Regions from separate parts of the Photobacterium kagoshimensis genome, predicted to be linked through region 2. Evidence: predicted binding sites of a transcription regulator. Region 2 holds the regulator's gene; each other region holds the start of a gene.
What was found. Region 2 encodes CRP, which controls carbon source genes, mostly activating them, when cyclic AMP is high. Its sites were predicted from a motif close to TGTGANNNNNNTCACA; they were not measured.
Positions count from the first base shown of each region.

Region 1: a site for CRP is predicted at 2,286-2,301, ahead of dinG (ATP-dependent DNA helicase DinG). Genes of this name have one in related genera too.
Region 3: a site for CRP is predicted at 928-943, ahead of nagE (N-acetylglucosamine-specific PTS transporter subunit IIBC). Genes of this name have one in related genera too.
Region 4: a site for CRP is predicted at 3,318-3,333, ahead of L4C35_RS18360 (NupC/NupG family nucleoside CNT transporter). Genes of this name have one in related genera too.

Region 1 covers NZ_JAKJSO010000009.1:205,723-211,444, forward strand. Annotated here, with positions in the region: gene L4C35_RS04290 (sulfite exporter TauE/SafE family protein) at 1-99, opposite strand, end outside; gene dinG (ATP-dependent DNA helicase DinG) at 114-2,192, opposite strand; gene L4C35_RS04300 (porin) at 2,728-3,723, shown strand; gene L4C35_RS04305 (YccT family protein) at 3,911-4,558, shown strand; gene L4C35_RS04310 (TraR/DksA C4-type zinc finger protein) at 4,761-5,126, opposite strand; gene L4C35_RS04315 (YbaN family protein) at 5,417-5,722, shown strand, end outside.
Region 2 covers NZ_JAKJSO010000012.1:132,713-138,434, forward strand. Annotated here, with positions in the region: gene L4C35_RS10000 (aminotransferase-like domain-containing protein) at 1-16, shown strand, start outside; gene L4C35_RS10005 (hydrolase) at 27-1,058, shown strand; gene L4C35_RS10010 (YheU family protein) at 1,147-1,365, shown strand; gene L4C35_RS10015 (phosphoribulokinase) at 1,445-2,314, shown strand; gene L4C35_RS10020 (OsmC family protein) at 2,409-2,813, opposite strand; gene crp (cAMP-activated global transcriptional regulator CRP) at 3,086-3,718, shown strand; gene L4C35_RS10030 (hypothetical protein) at 3,938-4,132, shown strand; gene L4C35_RS10035 (DUF1338 domain-containing protein) at 4,233-5,027, opposite strand; gene astD (succinylglutamate-semialdehyde dehydrogenase) at 5,128-5,722, opposite strand, start outside.
Region 3 covers NZ_JAKJSO010000009.1:230,097-235,818, forward strand. Annotated here, with positions in the region: gene nagB (glucosamine-6-phosphate deaminase) at 5-805, opposite strand; gene nagE (N-acetylglucosamine-specific PTS transporter subunit IIBC) at 1,061-2,551, shown strand; gene glnS (glutamine--tRNA ligase) at 2,951-4,612, shown strand; gene fur (ferric iron uptake transcriptional regulator) at 4,726-5,172, opposite strand; gene L4C35_RS04415 (DUF4442 domain-containing protein) at 5,451-5,722, shown strand, end outside.
Region 4 covers NZ_JAKJSO010000020.1:56,509-62,230, reverse strand. Annotated here, with positions in the region: gene L4C35_RS18375 (DUF3131 domain-containing protein) at 1-242, shown strand, start outside; gene L4C35_RS18370 (family 16 glycosylhydrolase) at 367-1,170, shown strand; gene L4C35_RS18365 (hypothetical protein) at 1,198-1,473, opposite strand; gene L4C35_RS18360 (NupC/NupG family nucleoside CNT transporter) at 1,903-3,123, opposite strand; gene L4C35_RS18355 (LysR family transcriptional regulator) at 3,395-4,333, opposite strand; gene L4C35_RS18350 (methyl-accepting chemotaxis protein) at 4,425-5,722, opposite strand, start outside.

The DNA.
Region 1 (5,722 bases), on a different contig from region 2:
AAGCATGCCGCCACCGCCTGCCACAGCATCAATAAACCCCGCTAAAAAGGCCACAAGGGCCAGAATTATTAGCGTGGTTGGTTCTATCATTTCTATCATTATGGCAATTCTGTTTATTTGTGTTCGATAATCCGTTTAAACGGCGGTAATGAATCTAATAATGCTTTGCCATAACGGCGTGAAATCACGCGTCGGTCGAGCAAGACCACTCTACCAGAATCTTCTTCTTTACGCAGTAAACGACCAGCAGATTGAATTAGCTTTTTACTCGCTTCTGGTACAGAAATCTGCAAAAACGGATTGCCACCTCGGCTTTCGATGTATTCAGCATGTGCTTCTTCTACTGGTGAGGTAGGAACGGCAAAGGGGATTTTGGTGATGATGAGGTTCTTGAGTAAATCACCTGGTAAATCAAGCCCTTCAGAAAAGCTGCCTGTGCCAAATAAGATGCTGGGTATGTTGTTTTTACAGTTTTCTTTATGTTTTTTTAGAATGGTGTGACGAGCGTCATCGCCTTGAACCAGTAGTTGCCATTTATTTTTCTTCGCCAGAGGCTGCAAACTTTCCGCGACTTTGTTCATTTGCCAGTAAGATGAGAATAAGACCAAGCTTGCCGTTTCCCCTTCTAGGTATTCAGGCAAGGTTTCAATCAATAGCTCGGTAAATTTATCTGCTTGTGGCTCTAGCGGTAAGGCTGGAATCACTAAGCGTGCGTTGTTCTGATAATCAAATGGCGATGCTAGCGCTAAAAATCGTCCCCCATCGGATTCAGAAATACCGACTTGGCGACAAAAATAGGTGAATTGATTCAGGGCACGCAATGTCGCAGACACCAATACGGCACCAGCAGCTCGGCTCCACAGTAGTTGGTCTAAGCGATAGCCGACTTCAAGTGGCGAAACTTCGATGATGTAATCATCTTCGCGCTCACCGCTCTTTTCAATCCAGCGTGCGAGAGGTGCCCCTTTCTTATTACAAGGTTGTGCCATGAGCGCCCAGACTTTTTCTAGGTTCTCTAAACGTTGTAGGTAAAAACCAGACTCTGCTAATGCGGGTTCACCTTGGCGCGCGCCAATTTCATTATCTTTTAATCGCTCTGAAATTAAGTCGTGTAGTTTACCGAGTGCTTGTAGCGCTTTCTTACTGGCATCTTTACAACCTTTGGCTTCTTCTTGCAGCCAAGCGGGAAGCTCTCCATGCTCAAAGCGATAAATACCATCTTTGCTAAAATGGCTTGGATCAATATTGGCTGCGATTTGGCGCAGGGTTGGTATCAGGTGCTGGATGTTTTCTTGCAGCGAAGATTGAAAGCGGCCTGCTTTACTGTAATCCGCAAGTTCAGCAAGTTTACCAACAGATTGATTGAGCTTTTCTAACCAATTGGTGGCACCTTTTAGGCTGGCTGCAGCAGATGAGAAGTCACGTGCCACTTGTGGTAGGTGATGGGCTTCATCTATCACATAAATCGTTTGTTCGGGCTCTGGCAAAATTACGCCACCGCCAAGCTCAATATCTGCCATTAGCAGTGCATGGTTGGCGATAATGACATCGGCTTTGTCTAAATGTTCACGCGCTTTAGCAAAAGGGCACTGGCGATGTTTAGGCAAACCAGCATGACAGCTGTGTTTATCTGCCACAATTTGCTGCCATACACGATCTGGGACCTGTTTTGGCCATCCATCACGGTCACCATCCCACTTACCTGAGTCATAAGCGTTTTTCATGCGTGTCAAAAGTTCTAAATCAGATTTTTTAGGTTTTTCTTGCCAAAAACTCATCTGATCTTCGCTATTTCCGTCACACGATGCTGCTAACTTATGCCCACAACAATAGCGTTGGCGCCCTTTGGCTAAGATGAAGCTGAACTCTTTAGGGAAAATACGATTAAACAAGGGTAAATCTTTATCTATCAGCTGTTCTTGCAACGCCACGGTTGCTGTTGAAATAAGCAACTTTTTATTGTTAAACAGCACAAAGGGGATACCCGCAATCAAGTAAGAGAGGGACTTTCCGATCCCTGTTCCTGCTTCTGCCACCAACATTCTGTTCTTTTTATGGTATTCACCAGCCAAGGTTTTGGCTATTTCTGCAACTAGGTAGTTCTGTGCACGCCTTGGTCGGAAGTTATCAAGTTGGTTTCCTAGGTTTTCATAGCATTGCTTGATATCGCGTTTTATTTGGCTGTGTAACATATAAGTAACGTATTAAATGGCAAGGAAGGTGATTATAACACGAACATCTGAATGTGAGCGGGGGCTAATAAATTGAACAACTTTGATTCTAAATGAGATTTTGGTCACGAAAATAAATTGAACTCAACATGAACACGCAAGGCAGTTGTCGATAAAACACTAACTTAACTAAAAAACCAGTGTTTTATAATATATATAGCTGAATCTATTGGTTGTGGTTATGTCTTTTTGGTTTTTTATGTTGTTATTTTGTCATTTTAAAAAACGATGCACCGTGCTAAATAGGACTTTTTTGTCTTTCGGTTGTTTTGATGTTTGTGCTATCTAGTTGAATTGTAAAGGATAAATGTTTTTTGATTTATTTTTTGAACTATTTGACACCTAGGCGAAAACTCTGTCAGGATAGCTCCGCAATCAAATTGCTTTAGATGATTATTCTTTTGGTATTAACCGGGTAGTCCTCTAAAAAAACATAATAGAAAAGGAATTCTGGAAATAGGAATTCCATTCCAAATAAGAAAAGGCAGTGGATCTCATGAAAAAGACTCTTTTAGCACTTACAGTTCCAGCACTTCTAGTAGCAGGTTCTGCGTCAGCTGGTATCTCTCTATACGACCAAGACGGTACTCAAGTTACTATGTCTGGTGCGGCTGAAGTTCAGTACCGTTTAACAGCGGTAGAAAACATGGCAAATGACGATGCACAACTTCGCATCGATGACGGTGACTTAGCACTACGTATCCAACACCAAGTAAGCGCAGATTTATACGCAGTAGGTGCGATGGAACTGAATGTTGGTGAAACCGATGAGATGGAATTTGATGCTTCTGGTGATAAAGTAGTTCGTAATCGTAACGGTCTTGGTTCAGTAACTAACGATGTTTTATTCGTTGGTTTAGGCGGTAACTTTGGTGAAATGACGTTTGGTCGTCAAACTGCGATCATCGATGATGCGGGTGTTGGTGTTGATATCGAGCTGAAAGATACAGCGGGTGTTAGCTACGACGACGTAAGCATGGATCAGTACATCAAATACCGTTTCTCTGGCGAGAAATTCTGGGCAGGTGCTGGTTACAACATCGCTCAGTCTGATAGCACTACTGGTAAGAAAGGTGAAGAGCTGCTAGAAATCGCTGCAGGTGTACCGTTTGGTGATTTCGAAGTGCGTGGTTACTACGGTGATTTCGAGCACGAGGCTGCTAACAAAGAGCAAAAAGCGTGGGATCTAGAGTTCGTTTACGCAGCTGGCCCTATTTACGTTGGTGCTTTATACGGTCAATCTGATCGTGGTGACAATGCTGATGTTAAAACTTGGGAACTTGCTGGTTCTTACACACTAGGTAAGAACACATTCGGTCTTGGTTACGCGCAAAACTCTGGCGATGCTAAAGCTGATGACGCAACTAACTTCTACGCGAACGTTGCTCACCAACTAACTGCGAACACTCGTGCTTACGTTGAACTAGGTTATGAAGATCTAGAAACTGATAACGATTTCGGTTACGTAGTAGGTATGGAAGTTAAATTCTAATCACGCTGTTTAGCGAATTAGGAACTAATTATTCCCCCTATATTTAAAAGCCGCCTTCGGGCGGCTTTTTTCGTTTATCACGGTGTCCTGTCCTGAGATGAAACGATCAGTGACTTAGATGGATTGGTGTTAGCGGTATTGATACTATTTAGATCGCTATTTAGGTGCTTTGAAGGAGTAAAGAGTAATGAATAAAACAGTGGTTGGGTTCGCCCTTAGCTTGGTATTTGCCGCTTCCGCCCAAGCGAATACATTAGAAACAGAATATGGTTTATCAGTACTGGCGATTAACGGTGTTGCTGTGAACAGTGATAATGCTATCGCTGATAACACCTATGATATTGTTGAGGGAAAAAACCAAGTGGTTATCCGTGGTGAAAAAATGTTACGTCGCGGTACCAAAACGGAACTCTTCAGTACACGACCTTTTATTATGAGCTTCGACAGCACAGATGATGTCGTGATCCGTTTTCCTGACGCTGCGAGCAATTACCGCGCGGCAGAAACGGAGTTCCGTGGTGATGCACCCAAGTGGAGTGTAACTGTTGGTGGTACTGCATTGCCGTATCAAGCGGAAGTACTACCAGGTGGTGGCGGTTTTATTCCTTACTCTGATATTGAAGAGCTAGTGGCTAGCTATAATCAAGACAAAGGCATTGCTTTAGAGCAAGGTAAACCAACGAATATGACTAAAGCCGCAGTGGTGGTTAACGATGCGGGTGAAGTAACGATTACTGGTGATTCTTTAGCACAGCTTAAACTGTGGTATACCAAAGCCTCAGCAAAAGAAAAGAAAGCCTTTAAGATCTGGATGGCTGAGCAAGAATTTAAGTAGTTGAGATAATTTAACGCTAGAATTGCAGGGCATTGATAGCGTTAATTAAGCATGATGAGCAAGCTGCATTTATTCGCGTAAAGTGCAGCTTAACGATACAGCCACGAGCAGACTGATTAGTATGCTAGTCGCAATATTTGACCATAGCTAGAGCCGCAGCTTTCAATGCGGATCTGGCGTGATCTTTATGATCAGCGACTGCTTATTCATCGTGGTGGTAACGGCTATGTTTCCGACACGCTCGGCAACGTGCTTGAGCTGGATCTTTGATTAAATCTTCGGCTTCAATTTCTTCTTCACAATCTGCACAAAGTCCATACATGCCTAATGTTAGCGTACATACGGCCGCATCCACTTTTTCTACTTTGGTTGCTAATGCGAGTAAGTCCGGAATATAAGATGATTTAGCCACTTTGATCAGCTCATTTAGCTCAAGCTGTTTCATTGCAGTAATATTTGATAATAATGAATGTGTTACGATTTCATGTCGAAGTAGTGCGGTTAACTTTTCGTACTGCGCTTCTAAATTATGCTGAAGCACGTTATCTATTCTCTCTGGGGTAGCCATAATCTATTATTCTTTTTGTGTTAACGTTTTTTCAGTCTAAATCTCTCCAGATTCATGATCCTGATTTGAATCAAACCATTATAAATATTTACAGTGAAGATCAGTGATATCCTTATTTTCCTTCATTTTTTGTCGATGGTATCTGCTTATAATCGTATTCATTATGACGGGGTATGCCATAGTGAGCTTTTTAACGCTTGTTATACTAAAAATACGGTAGAATTAGACAGCCCAAATAGTGGGTGTTTTGTGGCACTGTATGACTGGTGTTTATGAAGGCTAGAAGTGTAATGATAAAACGATTCATTTTATTAACGGTTGGATGGTGCTGCGTTGCCCTTGGCGTGTTAGGGATCTTTTTGCCTCTTCTACCGACAACGCCTTTTTTGTTGCTTGCTAGTGCCTGTTTTATGCGAGGTTCGCCGCGGTTAAATACCTGGTTAACTAACCATCCTAGCTTTGGCCCTATTTTGTATAACTGGCATCAACATGGGGCAATAACACGCAAGATAAAGCGACGCGCAAACCTAATGATAGTGGTGAGTTTTGCTTTTTCGATTGTTGTCGTACCGCTTACTTGGCATAAAATGATGCTG
Region 2 (5,722 bases):
TGACTTTCCATTATAAGGACGCTACGATGACGGCTGCATTTATTCCCGCTGCGGGATTAGGTAATCCACACCTACAAACATTATTGCCACGCTTTATTCGTCGCAAACCGCTATTCACACCACACACTCAGCGGCTGGAAACCCCAGACGGTGATTTTCTCGATATCGCATGGACAGATGTGCCAAGTAACCATCAAGAAGTGAATAAAACCCACAACCACTCACCACGGCTGCCGATTATGATCCTGTTCCATGGATTAGAAGGCAGCTTCAATAGTCCCTATGCCAACGGCTTATTGCACGCCGCAATGCAGCAAGGTTGGTTGGGCGTCATGATGCACTTTCGTGGCTGTAGTGGTGAGATGAATCGCCAAGCCCGAAGTTATCATTCAGGTGAAACCAGCGATGCGCGCTTTTTTATTCAATGGATTAGACAACAATTTCCTGACTCACCGCTATTTGCGGTTGGCGTGTCACTGGGTGGTAACATGCTAGTTAACTACCTTGCCGAACATGGTGATGACAGCGAGCTATGCGCGGCACAGGTCATTTCGCCCCCGTTAGATTTGGGCGCCTGCGCTGAGCGTATTGAGCAAGGCTTCTCTAAAGTCTATAAACAATACCTACTCAGCTCGATGAAAAAGAACATCAGCAAGAAGATGAACCTGTTGCCCGATGCGCTACCTTTAGATCAATCTGGTATCAATGCGATTAGCACCCTGCGCCAGTTTGATGATCTGGTAACTGCGCCGCTGCACGGCTATCAAGACGCCAGTGACTATTACCAGCGTTGCAGTGGCTTACAGCGTTTGCATCAGGTCACTGTGCCCCTGCGTATCATTCATGCCAAAGATGACCCTTTCATGACCCATGATGTTATCCCTTCACAGCCGCTCCCAGCACACATTGACTATCACCTGAGTCCTAATGGGGGCCATGTTGGCTTTTTAACGGGATCATGGCACAAACCCACCTTCTGGCTTGAAGCAACCGTACCCGCTTGGTTTACCCCCTATACCACGGCAACCGTAGGCACCAGCGAGCCGAGTAACGCCTGACACGGCAAGCTTTACTTGCCATCGACAACCTTAACCACTGATAATAATGTTATCAGTGGTTAACTCTCCCTAGCAGTAAGTGGTTGTTATGATTATTCCTTGGCAAGACATCGCTCCCGACACCCTCGATAACCTGATCGAGCACTTTGTTCTACGCGAAGGCACCGATTACGGTGAACACGAAAAAACCTTAGAACAAAAAGTCCAACATGTGCGCCAGCAGCTGGCCCAAGGGGATGCGGTTGTGATGTTTTCTGAATTGCACGAATCCGTCGATATTAAGCTTCGTCGAGATCTCAATTTCTAATACTCGACCCCGCTTACACTTGATCTAATCGCAACATCCTGTTAATAACTCATCGTTAATCTTAACGACAGGGTTTGTCATGTCTGCAAAACACCCCATCATTGCAGTAACAGGGTCATCCGGTGCGGGCACCTCGACCACTTCAGAAGCCTTCCGCAAAATGTTCAATATGATGAGCATCAATGCCGCTTGGCTCGAAGGCGATAGCTTCCACCGCTTTACACGGCCTGAAATGGATGTCGAAATTCGTAAAGCCAAAGAGCAAGGCCGTCATATCAGCTATTTCGGCCCCCAAGCGAACGATTTCCCGCAACTCGAACAGTTTTTCCGCCAGTATGGTGAAGACAGTAGTGGTAAATTCCGCCGTTACCTCCATACCTTTGATGAAGCCGTGCCTTATAACCAAATGCCTGGCTCCTTCACGCCATGGCAAGCACTGCCTGAAAATACCGATCTACTCTTTTATGAAGGTTTACATGGCGGGGTGGTCGACGGTGAAACCAATGTTGCGCAGCATGTTGATCTCTTGATTGGCATGGTACCAATCGTCAACTTAGAGTGGATTCAAAAAATTGTTCGTGACACCCGTGACCGTGGTCATTCCCGTGAAGCTGTGATGGAATCAATCGTCCGCTCAATGGATGATTACCTTAACTACATCACGCCACAATTTTCACGGACTCACATCAACTTCCAGCGCGTTCCCACAGTGGATACCTCGAACCCTCTCAGTGCCAAAGGCATTCCGAGTCTGGATGAAAGCTTTGTGGTGATCCGTTTTCGTGGGATCAAGAATGTCGACTTCCCGTATTTATTGTCGATGATCCAAGGTTCGTTCATGTCACGCCACAACACCTTGGTGGTACCGGGCGGGAAAATGAGCTTTGCGATGGAATTGATAATGCGGCCCCTGATCCAACAGTTGATTGAAACAGGCAAAATCGGCTAGCGTCAGATCAGAACCCGTGAAGCGATAGGCGACAAAAACGGAGACATTCACGTCTCCGTTTCATCACGCATCAACGCCTTGCGCATTCATCAATTTATGCCGCGATCACTTCATAGGAATGGGTCAGCTCAACCCCCTCACCTAGCATCAAACAAACCGAGCAATATTTCTCAAGTGAATTGGCGACCGTTTGCGCCACTAAACCTTCATCAAGATCATGTCCCGTCACGACAAAATGCAAATTCGCCGATGTGAAAATGCGTGGTGCCGTTTCGCGGCGCACCGAGGAAATTTGTGCTTCGCAGCCCGTGATACCTTGATCGGCAGATTGTAACCCATCTACTACATCGACCGAGCTACACCCCCCCGCAGCCATCAAAACTAACTCCATCGGGCTGGGTGCTTTTTCGCCACCGTTGCCGTCCATCACCACACTGTGACCCGAATTTGATTGGGCAAGAAATGTCATTCCTTCTACCCATTTCACACGTGACTGCATTGCTTTCTCCTTAGTGTTTTGGCGTCAATTCTGCATAATCTAACAACCGTGTGATCATGTGCACACTTATGAGTACAAAATGACGATTTCAGATAGATCAATATCAAGAAATGCCGACCGAAAAAAGTTAAACTCTCAATTAATTATTCAAGTGAGCTTGCAGCCCAGCGGCTGACTTAATATCCTAACCAGCGAGCAATTCTATTGTTAAGCCCAGACTGAAATTATAGGGATGTCGTTGTTGGGCAACAAACGCAGAGGAAGTTAGTAATATGGTTCCAGGTAAACCTCAAACAGATCCAACACTAGAGTGGTTTCTTTCACATTGCCACATTCACAAGTACCCATCAAAAAGCACTTTGATTCATGCGGGTGAGAAAGCGGAAACTCTCTACTATATTGTAAAAGGTTCTGTTGCTGTTCTTATCAAGGATGAAGAAGGCAAAGAGATGATCCTTTCTTACCTAAACCAAGGCGACTTCATTGGCGAACTTGGTCTTTTCGAAGAAGGTCAAGAACGTACAGCTTGGGTTCGTGCTAAAACACCTTGTGAAGTAGCCGAGATTTCATTTAAGAAATTCCGCCAACTTATTCAAGTAAACCCAGATATCTTGATGCGCCTTTCGGCACAAATGGCTAACCGCCTTCAAGTAACAAGCCAAAAAGTGGGTGACCTTGCATTCTTAGATGTGACAGGCCGTATTGCACAGACGCTACTAAACCTAGCGAAACAACCTGATGCAATGACACACCCTGATGGCATGCAAATCAAGATCACTCGCCAAGAAATCGGTCAAATCGTGGGTTGTTCACGTGAAACCGTTGGTCGTATCTTGAAGATGCTTGAAGAGCAGAACCTGATTTCTGCACACGGTAAAACTATCGTGGTATACGGTACTCGTTAATCTGTTGATTCATCGAATATCGCTAAGAAAAAGCCGCTTTTGCGGCTTTTTTCATATCTGAAGCAGCCATACCTCTCACGTATATCTAAATCCAAATTTGCTAACCTTGTCACTGAATCTTCACTTGCTAACCCCGCCACCTTTGCTACATTGTGCATAACAGGCGTTAGGGTGATACCACCAAGAATTCAGAACAATAAGCACAGTGGACTTTACGATATGGATATCGAACGTTTTTCTCCGTACAACACCAGTTCCCGACCACCAACCGCGATTGCCCCATTACCGACCACGGTCGAAATGACAGGCTTTAGTGGTCAGCGTCACTTTCTCGAGCAGCACATTTCATTGGCGAATACACCACAGCGTCAAGAAGGCTCGCAGTGGTCACCGCCCTTAGAAAGCCTGTATTAATACAACGCCAGATAGCACAAAGGCCATGCTATCAACATGGCCTTTTGCCGTGATACCCATACAGATTTTGCTGTGGTGTCATTGTCAGTCAAACCGCGCTTTAGCTGTCTGTACTTTCAAATATTTTATCGGCTGATGCGGCAACAAATCCGGTATAAATTTCACCATCGGGTTGCGAGTAACGCTTGGCAAATTCATAAAAACCACCGGGGATCGTTTTCACACCATCTAAAAAGGCCACAGGCACTTTATCTGCCATGGTTGAAGACTGCTCAAGCATCTCTTCTGGGCTGCCTTTCACTTCACCGCCCGAGGCATTGATCGCAAAGCCATTATGCGCCAATAAGTGGTTCACCTCAGCCACTTCGGTAAATTGTTCAAGCTGATTAATACTAACCGTAAAATGATTAGCACCAAAGCCATGCGCCGCTAACCAACCCGCATATTCACTTTCTGCAGCTAACATCTCATAGGTATCATAATCAATGTCCCACAGGCGGCCGCCATATAAGAAAGCGGGATCTTTCATCGCTTGCTCAGGCACTTGATCAACCAGTCCACGCACCGCGTGCTGCAGTAGCGAAGAACACTGACCCACCAACAACTCACTAATAAACACTTTCGGCGCCTCAGGGTTGGGGTGCTCAAAATGCTCGGCGTAGAGTTTTTTAGATTCAAAATGATAGGTACCGCAAGGTTTGTAACCAATCGCAATAAACGGCGCCGCCAACACGTCTAGCCCCACTTTAGGCAAGTTAAATGTCCGCAAGGCAATATGGTCATTCAGTAAAGGCTCATCCTCCGTCAGCAGCGTATGCACCTGATCGGCTGACGGGCACAGACGTTGAATATAGTCTTGCCATAGGTTGTTAAACAGTTGCTCTACTCTTTCCATGTTGAGATGCTCCCCGCTGATGATAGATGTAGAAGTGCCCTGATTCGACCTAATCAGTATGGCACTTCTTTTTTAGTTTGATGGTGTCTGCACAACTTGCTTACAAAGTAATACCTGGCGATAGCTGTGCAGGTAGCTCAGCTTGTTCACCCTCCATCGATGCCATAGGGTAAGCACAGTAGTCAGCAGCATAGTAAGCACTCGGACGTAAGTTACCTGATGCGCCAGGGCCCCCAAATGGCGCATCCCCGCTCGCACCAGTCAGCTGACGGTTACGGTTCACTATGCCTGCTCGGATATGATCAATAAAATATTGCCACTCACTATCATCGGTGGAGATCAAGCCTGCCGATAAGCCATAGCGGGTATTATTTGCCAAGGTAACGGCTTGGGCTAAGTCGTCGTAACGCACGACTTGCAATAATGGGCCAAAGTATTCTTCATCAGGCAAGTCAGCAATGGCACTCACTTCAATGATAGCCGGTGAGACAATCGCCCCTTGACCACGTTTTGCTTCAAGCAGGACCTCCCCACCCAGGCGCACCAAATTGGCTTGCGCGGCAATAATGCCATCAGCGGCTTGTGTTGAGATTTGCGGCCCCATAAAAGGCTGAGGATCAGCAAATGGCCCATCAATGCGTAGCTGCGCGGTTGCTTTGACTAAACGCGCAACAATGGCATCACCCACTTCACCT
Region 3 (5,722 bases), on a different contig from region 2:
CCTTTTAAAGGTTTTTGATGTTTTCAGCTTCAAGCTCTTGGAAGTATTTTACTGTCTTCACTTTTAGCTCTTGTGTTGCTGGCTCATCACAAACAATCAGTGATTTCGGGTGAAGTTGTAGTGCAGATACAGTCCATAGGTGGTTTACAGAACCTTCAACAGCCGCTTCTAATGCTTGTGCTTTATTGTGGCCAGTGACTAGGATCATGATTTCTGCAGAATCAAGCAGCGTACCTACACCAATTGTTAGTGCGTATTTAGGCACTTGCTCGATATCACCGTCGAAGAAGCGAGAGTTCGCAATACGAGTGTCTTGAGTTAGTGTTTTGATACGCGTACGAGAAGAAAGCGATGATGCTGGCTCGTTAAATGCGATGTGACCGTCGTTGCCTACACCACCCATGAAAAGGTTAATGCGGCCGTAAGACTTAATTTTGTCTTCGTAACGTTGGCATTCTGCTTCGTGATCGTCTGTATTACCATTCAGAAGATTGATGTTTTCTTCTTGAATATCAATATGATTGAAGAAGTTGCCGTACATGAAGCTACGGTATGATTCTGGGTGATCAGCTGAGATGCCGATGTATTCGTCCATGTTGAAAGTAACAACATGCTTGAAACTTACTTCGCCTGCTTCATAAAGTTCGATCAGACGCTTGTAAGTTGTTAGTGGTGTACCACCAGTTGGTAAACCAAGAACAAATGGACGCTCCGCAGTTGGCTGAAATTTGTTAATAGAATCAGCGATATGGCGCGCTGACCACAAACCTACATCTTTAGCATTATTAAGCGGGATTAGTCTCACGGTGACACCTCATTCAAGATAGATAATACGGTAAAAATCTTAGCGGCTTCTTGCCTTTGTTTCGAATGATAAAATAAGTTTTATGATCGAGCTAGCAAAATCGCCTAGATCTTGTCTCTACAGGTGATAAAGATCACAAATGATAACGTTTTAATTTGCGGGGCGAAATTAATTTCTTAAACTGCAAAGGACTAAATCGGATAGCAAAATAAGTTATCTAAATTACATCTAAGAAAACCATAGGGGGAACTAAGGGTGAATATTCTTGGATATTTTCAAAAAGTAGGTAAAGCATTGATGGTGCCAGTCGCCACATTGCCTGCCGCAGCTATTTTAATGGGTATTGGTTACTGGATTGATCCGGTAGCTTGGGGCGGTAACAGTGCACTAGCAGCGTTTTTAATTAAAGCTGGTGCGGCGATTATCGATAATATGTCTGTGCTATTCGCAATTGGTGTTGCGTACGGCATGTCTAAAGATAAAGATGGTGCAGCTGCACTTTCTGGTTTTGTTGGCTTCTTAGTAGTAACAACACTGCTTTCTCCGGGTGCTGTTGCACAGATTCAAGGTATTGCACCTGATGCAGTTCCTGCTGCTTTCGGTAAAATCAATAACCAATTTGTTGGTATCCTTGTTGGTATTACTTCTGCTGAAATCTACAACCGCTTCTCAGCTGTAGAACTTCACAAAGCACTAGCGTTCTTCTCTGGTAAGCGTTTGGTTCCTATCCTAACGTCTTTCGCTGGTATCTTTATTGCTTTCGTACTTATGTACATCTGGCCTGCTGTTTACGGTGGTCTAGTATCATTCGGTGAAACAATTCAAGGTATGGGTGAGCTAGGTGCTGGTATCTACGCATTCTTCAACCGTCTACTGATCCCTGTTGGTCTTCACCACGCACTAAACTCAGTATTCTGGTTTGACGTAGCGGGTATTAACGATATCCCTAACTTCCTTGGTGGCGCGAAATCTATCGCTGAAGGTACTGCAACTGTAGGTGTTACAGGTATGTACCAAGCTGGTTTCTTCCCAATCATGATGTTTGGTCTACCAGGTGCTGCTCTTGCGATGTACCACACGGCTAAAGCGAAGAACAAAGAAAAAGTAGCATCTATCATGATTGCTGCAGGTTTCGCATCATTCTTCACTGGTGTTACAGAGCCGCTAGAATTCGCATTCATGTTCCTAGCACCTGCGCTATACGTAGTTCACGCAGCGCTTGCGGGTCTATCTGTATACATCGCTGCATCTATGCAGTGGATTGCAGGCTTCGGTTTCTCTGCAGGTCTAGTAGATATGGTTCTATCTACTCGTAACCCACTAGCAGTTAACTGGTACATGCTAATCGTACAAGGCCTAGTATTCTTCGGTCTTTACTACACTATCTTCCGCACAGTTATCATTAAGTTCAATCTTAAGACGCCTGGCCGTGAAGATGACGATGTAGAAGAGTCTGGTATTACAGGTTCTAAAGAAACAGGTGAACTGGCTAAGCAATACCTTAAAGCGCTTGGCGGTCACGGTAACCTAGAAAACATCGATGCATGTATCACTCGTCTACGTCTTACTCTTAAAGACAGTAGCCTAGCGAATGAGAAAACATTGAAAGCACTAGGTGCAATGGGTGTGGTTAAACTGGGTTCAAACAACCTACAGGTTATCCTTGGCCCTCTAGCTGAAATTGTTGCGGGCGAAATGAAAAAAATCCCAGCATCTGAAGACCTATCTGCAGTAAAACTGCCTTAGTATCTTCAACAGCTAAGTAAGCAATAGTTATCTATCGGCCTCTTTTGAGGCCGATATTTTAAGTAAAAACCGAATACGCAAAAAGATGACTTCTGTATTTACCATTACTGTGTCGTGGCCAGTCATGAGCAAAATGATAAATAGCAGAAGTTATTTCGGTGACTTCCCCTTGTTTTTTCAAGGGCAGGTTGTCCTCAATCCCATGTGGACTCCTGAGTGGAATGTTGTTTATTGGTGCTAAGTTGGCACTGTGATAAAATCATGTATTGTATTAGCCCCGCTTTTGCGGGGTTTTTTTATCCATATCAACAAACAATGCATACTATTTGTTGAGTCGCGAGCCATATTTATGGATCATAGAAGGCTCAAAAAATCCTGTAAGCACACGAGGTCTAATTGATGAGTGAATCTGAAGCTCGTCCATCAAACTTTATCCGCCAAATTATTGATGCGGATTTAGCCAGTGGCAAACATTCAAACGTCCATACCCGATTCCCGCCGGAGCCGAACGGTTACCTGCATATCGGCCATGCTAAATCTATTTGTTTGAACTTCGGTATCGCTCAGGACTACCAGGGACAATGTAATCTTCGTTTTGATGATACTAACCCTGAGAAAGAAGACATCGAGTACGTTGAGTCTATTAAGAACGATGTTAACTGGTTAGGCTTCGAGTGGAGTGGTGAGATTTGTTATTCATCAAACTACTTCGACAAGCTACACGGGTTTGCAGTTGAACTAATTAATAAAGGCTTAGCGTATGTTGATGAGCTAAGTCCAGAGCAGATGCGCGAATACCGTGGCACGCTAACCGAACCTGGTAAGCATAGCCCGTACCGTGATCGTAGCGTGGAAGAAAACATCGCACTGTTTGAGCAAATGAAGAACGGTGAGATTGAAGAAGGCAAAATGTGCCTTCGTGCGAAAATCGACATGGCATCGCCATTTATGGTTATGCGCGATCCGGTTATTTACCGTGTGCGTTTTGCGACTCACCATCAAACCGGTGACAAATGGTGCATTTACCCAATGTACGATTTCACACACTGTATTTCGGATGCGTTAGAAGGCATTACGCACTCAATTTGTACGTTGGAATTCCAAGATAACCGTCGTCTGTACGATTGGGTGTTGGATAACATTACGATTGATTGCCAACCTCGTCAGTACGAGTTCAGCCGTCTAAACCTTGAATACACGGTTATGTCTAAGCGTAAGCTAAACCAGCTGGTTACTGAGAAATTAGTATCAGGTTGGGATGACCCACGTATGCCAACTATTTCTGGTTTACGTCGTCGTGGCTTTACGTCTGCATCTATCCGTGAATTCTGTAAGCGTATTGGTGTGACTAAGCAAGATAACACCATCGAGATGAGCTCACTTGAGTCTTGTATTCGTGACGATCTAAACACCAACGCACCACGTGCGATGGCTGTTCTTGATCCAATCAAAGTGGTTATCGAAAACTTTGGTGACACTGAAGTACTAACGGTTGCTAATCACCCGAATAACCCAGATATGGGTGAGCGTCAGGTGCCATTTAGCCGTGAAGTTTACATCGAGCGTGATGACTTCCGTGAAGAAGCGAACAAGAAGTACAAACGTCTAGTATTAGGCAAGGAAGTACGCTTACGTGGCGCGTATGTGATTAAAGCTGAGCGTATCGAGAAAGATGCGGAAGGCAATATCACAACTATCTTCTGTACTTATGATGCGGATACGCTAGGTGTAAACCCAGCTGATGGCCGCAAAGTGAAGGGTGTTATTCACTGGGTATCTGCAGAAGCAGGCCTACCCGCTGAATTCCGTTTGTACGATCGTTTATTCACAGTTCCAAACCCAGGTGCTGCGGATGACTTCGTTGCGGTAATTAACCCTGAATCACTTGCTGTAGTGAATGGCTTTGTTGAGCCTGCGCTACAAACGGCAGAAGCAGAGAAAGCATTCCAGTTTGAACGTACTGGTTACTTCTGTGCCGATATTAAAGATTCTTCTGCACAGAAGTTGGTCTTTAACCGTACTGTTGGTCTACGTGATACTTGGGCTAAAATTGGTGATTAATCACTGGTTATAATACCAAAACAAAAAACCAGCCTTCGGGCTGGTTTTTTTTATTTATTGCAGAGAGTTAAGTGTTGAGCTCTTAATCTTATAATTTTAGTGTCTGCAGTAAATTATTTTTGGTCGTGAAGGCTTTCGTCTTCGATGCAGTTACCTTCCATGCAGTGACCGTATAGGTACAGGCTATGGTTAGTTAATCTTACATTGAAGCTTGAAGCTATTTGCTTCTGACGTTCTTCGATTACTTCATCAGAAAACTCAATCACTTTGCCACAATCTAGGCAAACTAAGTGATCGTGGTGGTGCTGAGTCGCTAACTCAAAAACAGATTTCCCACCTTCAAAGTGATGGCGAGTAACAATGCCAGCATCATCAAATTGGTTTAAGACGCGGTAAACAGTCGCAAGGCCAATCTCTTCACCAATATCGATTAGTTTTTTATACAAATCTTCAGCACTAATGTGCTGGCAATCTGGTTGTTGTAACACTTCTAAAATCTTTAGACGTGGAAGCGTAACCTTCAAACCTGCTTGTTTTAGTGCATGGTTATTATCTGACATCTGGGTTTCCTATTGGCTAGCCGCAAAGTTGGTCTGCGGTAGTCTTTCTCGTATTTATTTATTATAAGTGACGATAAGGTAACAATAAACCTTAAAAGCAGATGAATCTAGTCAGCCTTAAATAATTCGCCTGTTTTTTAAATCGTCATATGCGTATGTGTGAATGCTTGGTTGGTTTAGGGTTATTCTTACTGTAAATAAATTCGCTTTTTTTGTTGTTATTAAATTGTTAGTATTTGTATCTGCGCCACATCGTACCAGTTGAAAGGAATCGGCCTGTGTACAAATACTATAAGCCTAATATTGTTCGACGAGCATTAAATCTTTGGCCACCTTTTTGGGGGGCTGGCATTAAGATTACCTACATTAGTGATGATTTTCGTGCTGTGGACGTCAATTTAAAGCTACGTTGGTGGAATAAAAATGCTAACCGAACTCAGTACGGTGGGAGTATTTTTTCACTGACAGATCCTATCTATGCATTGATGTTGATAGGAATTCTGGGGCATGAATATTATGTTTGGGATAAACAAGCCGATATTAACTTCTT
Region 4 (5,722 bases), on a different contig from region 2:
CCTTTGGGTTAAGCGTGTTATACAACGACAGCTACAGTCAATTACTCTACAAGACAGTCGTTAGCAATAGTTTAAATAACCGTTCTATACCAACCGGATTATATAAGGCAAGTTCTCCCAACACAGCCTATAACATCAATACAAATTCGCTCATTCTGATCGCCCTATGGTATAAGCAGCGAAGCTACAAGCCTATTTTTGACTATATACCGCCTAGTATTCCTGACAATTCTAACGGCTAAGTGCTGCTTGATGTGTCTTTTGCTTCAAAAGTGTGTTTTGTCTTAATACTGATACACATAGCAAGCTATTGCTTCATATATCGTAGCTACACTGGTTGTACGCCTTCTACAAATAGATACTGTTATGCTGATAATCAAATCACTAACTCCACTCGCTCTCGTAGCTTGCAGCTGGGTTTCGCCTTTTGTTTTTGCTGCAAATACTAATAACAACTTTGTCGATCCGCTCGATACATTAAACGCCGAGATTTGGTGGAAATCTGACGGTTGGAGTAATGGTTTTCCTTTTGTAAACCGCTGGGAAGGCGAAGCGATCACCTTTTCAGAAGATCAGGGAATGGCAATCACCCTCAGTAAAACACCACTGAGTGACGGCAGTAGTGACTATCAATCTGGCGAACTGCGCAGCCATGATTTTTATCGTTATGGCTGTTTTGAAGCGGAAATAAAGCCTGTTAATGAGCCAGGCATGGTCAGTGCATTCTTCTTATTTGCCGGGCCTTACGATAAAGATGAAAACAGTAATGGCATGCACAATGAAATTGATATCGAGTTTCTTGGTAATAACACCAATGCCATCCAAATCAATTACTGGACGAATGATGATCGGTACGAAAACAGCAACGAAAAGCTGATTTATTTGAACTTTGATGCATCGGAGGATTACCACCGCTATGCCATCAAATGGACCCAAAAACAGATCAAGTGGTACATCGATGGCGAGCTGGTTCACACAGAAAAGAACTCACCCGAAAATCCAACCCCGTCAGCGAAAGATTCAACCCTGCGCATTATGGCGAATGTGTGGTTAACCGATTCAAGGATTTCAAATTGGGCTGGCGAGTATACAGAAGCAGGACAAACACCGACGGCCTATTTCCGCAACATTAGCTACACCCAAGGTGCAAAATGCAAAGTAACACCATAAAAGGAAGTGCTTAAAGCTTGCTAGCGATTAATGCAGTTTAATTCGCACAACGCGCATCACTTCTATCTCAAAACCCGCCACGGTTTCGCTATCGGGGTAATAAGTTAAGTTAACTTGTTGCCCTTTTAGCGTTCGATACTTCTTGGTTCGACGGAACTTAAATGGTGCATCACAATCTTCAATCATGATGGTGTGTAGTATCCACTCCCCATCATCTCTCTGTGTATGTGACAGCACTTTTTTACCGTCTGAATGAATCAAGTTTTCATGTTTAGTAAGAAGCTTATCAACGGGTGATTTCATGTCTGAGCCAACCAGTATTGATTAAAACAAAAGCACAGTAGAAAACAGCTAACTTTCGGCACTGTGCTAGCGTTTTAAAATTGTATCACTTTTAAGAAAGCGGGAGACCATTCTTCACTATACTTTTACCATCAATACAAAACGCTTCTCGGTATTTTTCTATTGATAAGATGTACGCTCTTAGGTCTTATCGTTGCCCGTATATGCGGGCAACGTTTCCTCACTTTCTACGCTTCACAGATGCTTCGCCTTACAGACTTTTCTTCTTATGTTCACGCCTTTAAACATAACAAGCTTTTCCTTGTTCAGACTGTGATTTGTTAGCTGACTATTTAATATTAGCAATATAAATGCCAAGCTTGCCATAAACAAAAACAGAGAGCCGAGGCTCTCTGTTTGTTTTATTCATTTCTTAGCTTGTGATGGCACTTAGAAAGATAAGAACACACCAGCAATAGTTGCACTCATTAAGTTTGCTAAGGTTGCTGCAAAAATCGCTTTAAAACCCAAACGCGCAATATCAGGACGACGGCTTGGTACAACACCACCTAAACCACCCATTAGCATAGCGATAGAGGTTAGGTTCGCAAAACCACATAATGCAAATGTCACTACAGCTTGAGAATGTGCGCTTAGTTGATCTTTAACTGCCATCAAGTCAGCAAAAGCAACAAATTCGTTAACCGCGATTTTCTTACCAATCAGGCTTGCTGCAACCGTTGCTTCAGACCATGGCACACCGATCAACCATGCAACAGGCGCAAACAAGTAACCAAAGATCAATTCAAGGCTTAGGTTATTCACACCTAACCACTCACCAACATGACCTAAACCACCGTTGATTAATGCAATAAGACTGATGATAGCTAAAAGGCTCGCACCTACTGCCATAACAATTTGTAGACCACCCAATGCGCCGCGTGTCGCCGCATCAATGATGTTTACTGGTTCGTCATCTTCACCGTCATCTGATGCTTGGTTCTCGTCATCAACCACTTCGGTTTGAGGAACTAAGATTTTTGCCATCATTAGACCAGCAGGCGCAGACATGAAACTTGCTGCCACTAGGTAACTAATATCGACACCTAAACCAGCGTAGCCCACCAGTGTGCCACCAGCAACAGAGGCTAAACCACCTACCATAACGGCAAACAGCTCTGAACGGCTCATTTTAGCTAGGTATGGACGTACAACTAATGGCGCTTCTACTGAACCAACAAAGATATTTGCTGTAGCAGACATAGATTCAGTACGGCTTGTTCCAAGAATGCGTTGCAACATGCCACCGATTGTACGAATGATGAAGCCCATTACGCCAAGGTAGTACAACACAGAAATAAGTGCAGAGAAGAAAACAATCGTCGGCAGTACGTTAACCGCAAAAATGAAACCAAGTTTAAACTGTGCTAGTTCACCAAAAAGAAACTCGGTACCAACACGACCGTAGTCGATGATGCCAGATACTGCGTTTGACACGCTGTTGAGGATATCGCGCCCAACAGGTACATATAGAATGAATCCCGCAAACACTAGTTGGATAACAAAAGCGCCACCCACAGTGCGCCAATTAATTGCGCGACGGTTTTCTGAACATAAGATAGCAACCGCAAAAAGCGTAAATACGCCTAAAATGCTGACCAAATAATTCAAGGTCATTCTCCACAGTAGTTTTTTTAGTAAACGATTGCGGAGGCATTCTATTCATATTACAAAGTGTGACAAGGATCAGATTGTTACACTCATTTACAGTTTGGATACATAAGCTCGAGTTTTTGATGCTTTTATCAGCAAAGCAAACGAAAACAACCTGATTGGTGCGTATATGGGATACTCTTGTTTCCATAAGTGACAATGATCACGTTATTAAGCCCCTTAAATACATTTCTCATGGTGATATATTGCACAAGATTTGGTGCAAACGTTACCGCAATACGTTGTCCCAATAGACAGGTTCACCGATATGTTGACGCACAAACTCGATAAATGCGTGTACTTTCTTGGGTAGAAACTTGTATCTAGGGTATATCGCATACAAAGGCATGTGCTGAGTGAGCGTCCAGTCAGGCAGTAGACGCACCAACTTCCCTTCGCTAAATTCCTTCTCCAATAAATACGTCGCCAAATAACCAATTCCGTTGCCAGTGAGTGTGGCATCTAAAATGGCATCAGCAGAGTCGACCCTGAAGTTACCTTTCACTTTCAGTTGAAGATTTGTGTTTTCTTGATCATGGGTACTGGCTTTGCTAAAGCTCCAGACGTTGTCTTTACGTTCGCGACTGTAATAGGTAATGCAATTATGAGCAGCAAGATCATCAGGCGTATAAGGCACACCATGGCGGGCTAAATAGTCGGGGCTTGCCGCTAACACAAAATGACAATCTGCTAAATGACGAGCAACAAAACCCTCTGGTGGGGAGTCTGTCATGCCAATCCAAAGATCGAGTTGCTCGGCAATCAGATCAACCCGATGATCAAACAGGCTCAGTTCGAGATCAAGTTGAGGGTATTTCCCATGAAACTCAGATATAAAAGGCGCAATATGATGACGTGCAAATGACTGCGCAATCCCAACCCGCAATAAGCCTTGCATGGTATCACTGACTTCAACTAACTCACTTTCCGCATCATTTATCTCGCTCGCAATATTTTCACAATGAACCGCAAAACGTTGCCCTTCTTCTGTCAAAGCAAAAGAGCGCGTCGTCCGCTGCACTAACTGCACCCCTAGCCGCTCTTCCAGTTGCTGAATTTGCTTACTCACCTGCGTACGTGAGATATCCAGCAATTGTGCGGCTTTAGTGAAGCTCTGCTGCTTGGTCAGCGCGTTAAAGACGATCATCTGTTGGGCTTTTTTAATCATTACGACTTTCACTGTTAATCATTGGCGGCTCTTTGAGCCTAAACGAAAAAAGCCTGTCAAAGACAGGCTTTTATCAACTATTTAGTTAAACTTATAGTTTAAAGAAAGATAGCTGTTGTTTTTGTTGCTCGGCAAGTTGAGACAGCTCAGCACTTGCTTGTGCACTCTGGCTAATACCAGCAACGTTCTGGTTAATGATCTCAGACATATTGGTCACGTTACGGTTAATGTCTTGCGTAACCTGAGATTGTTGCTCAGCAGCAGTAGCCACTTGAGTATTCATGTCGCTGATTTGAACAACAGATTCAGTAATACCGACCAGTGCATCATTCGCTTGGTTAGAAAGCGCTTGGTTACGCTGAAGCATCTCAAGACTTTGCTGCATGCTTTCATTCGCATTACCAGACTGAGACTGAAGTTCTTCAATAATCGTTTGGATTTCTTGAGTAGAAGACTGGGTACGTGCTGCAAGCATACGTACTTCATCGGCAACAACCGCAAAACCACGACCAGACTCACCCGCACGTGCCGCTTCAATCGCCGCGTTCAGCGCAAGTAGGTTCGTTTGCTCAGAGATGCTACGGATTACTTCGATAACTTTGCTGATTTGCTCTGATTGATCTTTCAGGCGAGTCACCACACCAGCGGCTTCTTCTAACGTGTTAGACATCTGCTGGCTAGCTGCATTGCTTTGCTCAAAGATATTCAAACCTTCTTTCGCTAGATCATCTGTTTGCTTCGCAGTCGCATCCGCATTCGTTGCGTTATCACTGACGTTATCTGCTGTGCTTGAAAGCTCATTAACAGCAGAGGCAACTTGGTCAATCTCGTTAAGTTCTTGCTGAGCATTCGCTTCAGACTGAGTCATTACCGCAGCAAGCTCAGTTGATGCAGAAGCAACATCTTCACTGATACGGATAAGTGCATCAACTGTCGTATGTAGTTGAGTCACGGTGCTGTTTACGTCAGCGCTTAAGCGTGCAACTTCGTTTTCACCGTCTTGATCTGCTTTAACGCGTAAGTTACCACCCGCGACTTCGCGCATTACCGCTTGAAGCTTCACGATTGGATTAACAATTAAGCCAGATAACCACCAAGCGCCAAAAATAGCGATAGCAAACACAGCTAAGATAGCCATAGAAGCATTAAGCATTACAGCGGCATTATCTTCAGCACTTTCCTTCATGCTAGCCGTGCCGTAATCATTCACATCTTGAGAAAGCTTATTGATGGTTGCCACCATAGTGTTACCAACGGTGCGGTACTCACTAATGAAACGGTTAAATTCATCTTGCGATACAACGCCTGTATCGTAACGATTAAGAAACGCAACAGCACGAGTAGAGTATTGGATGTATGCATCAATCGCATTTTTTACATTTTTTGCAT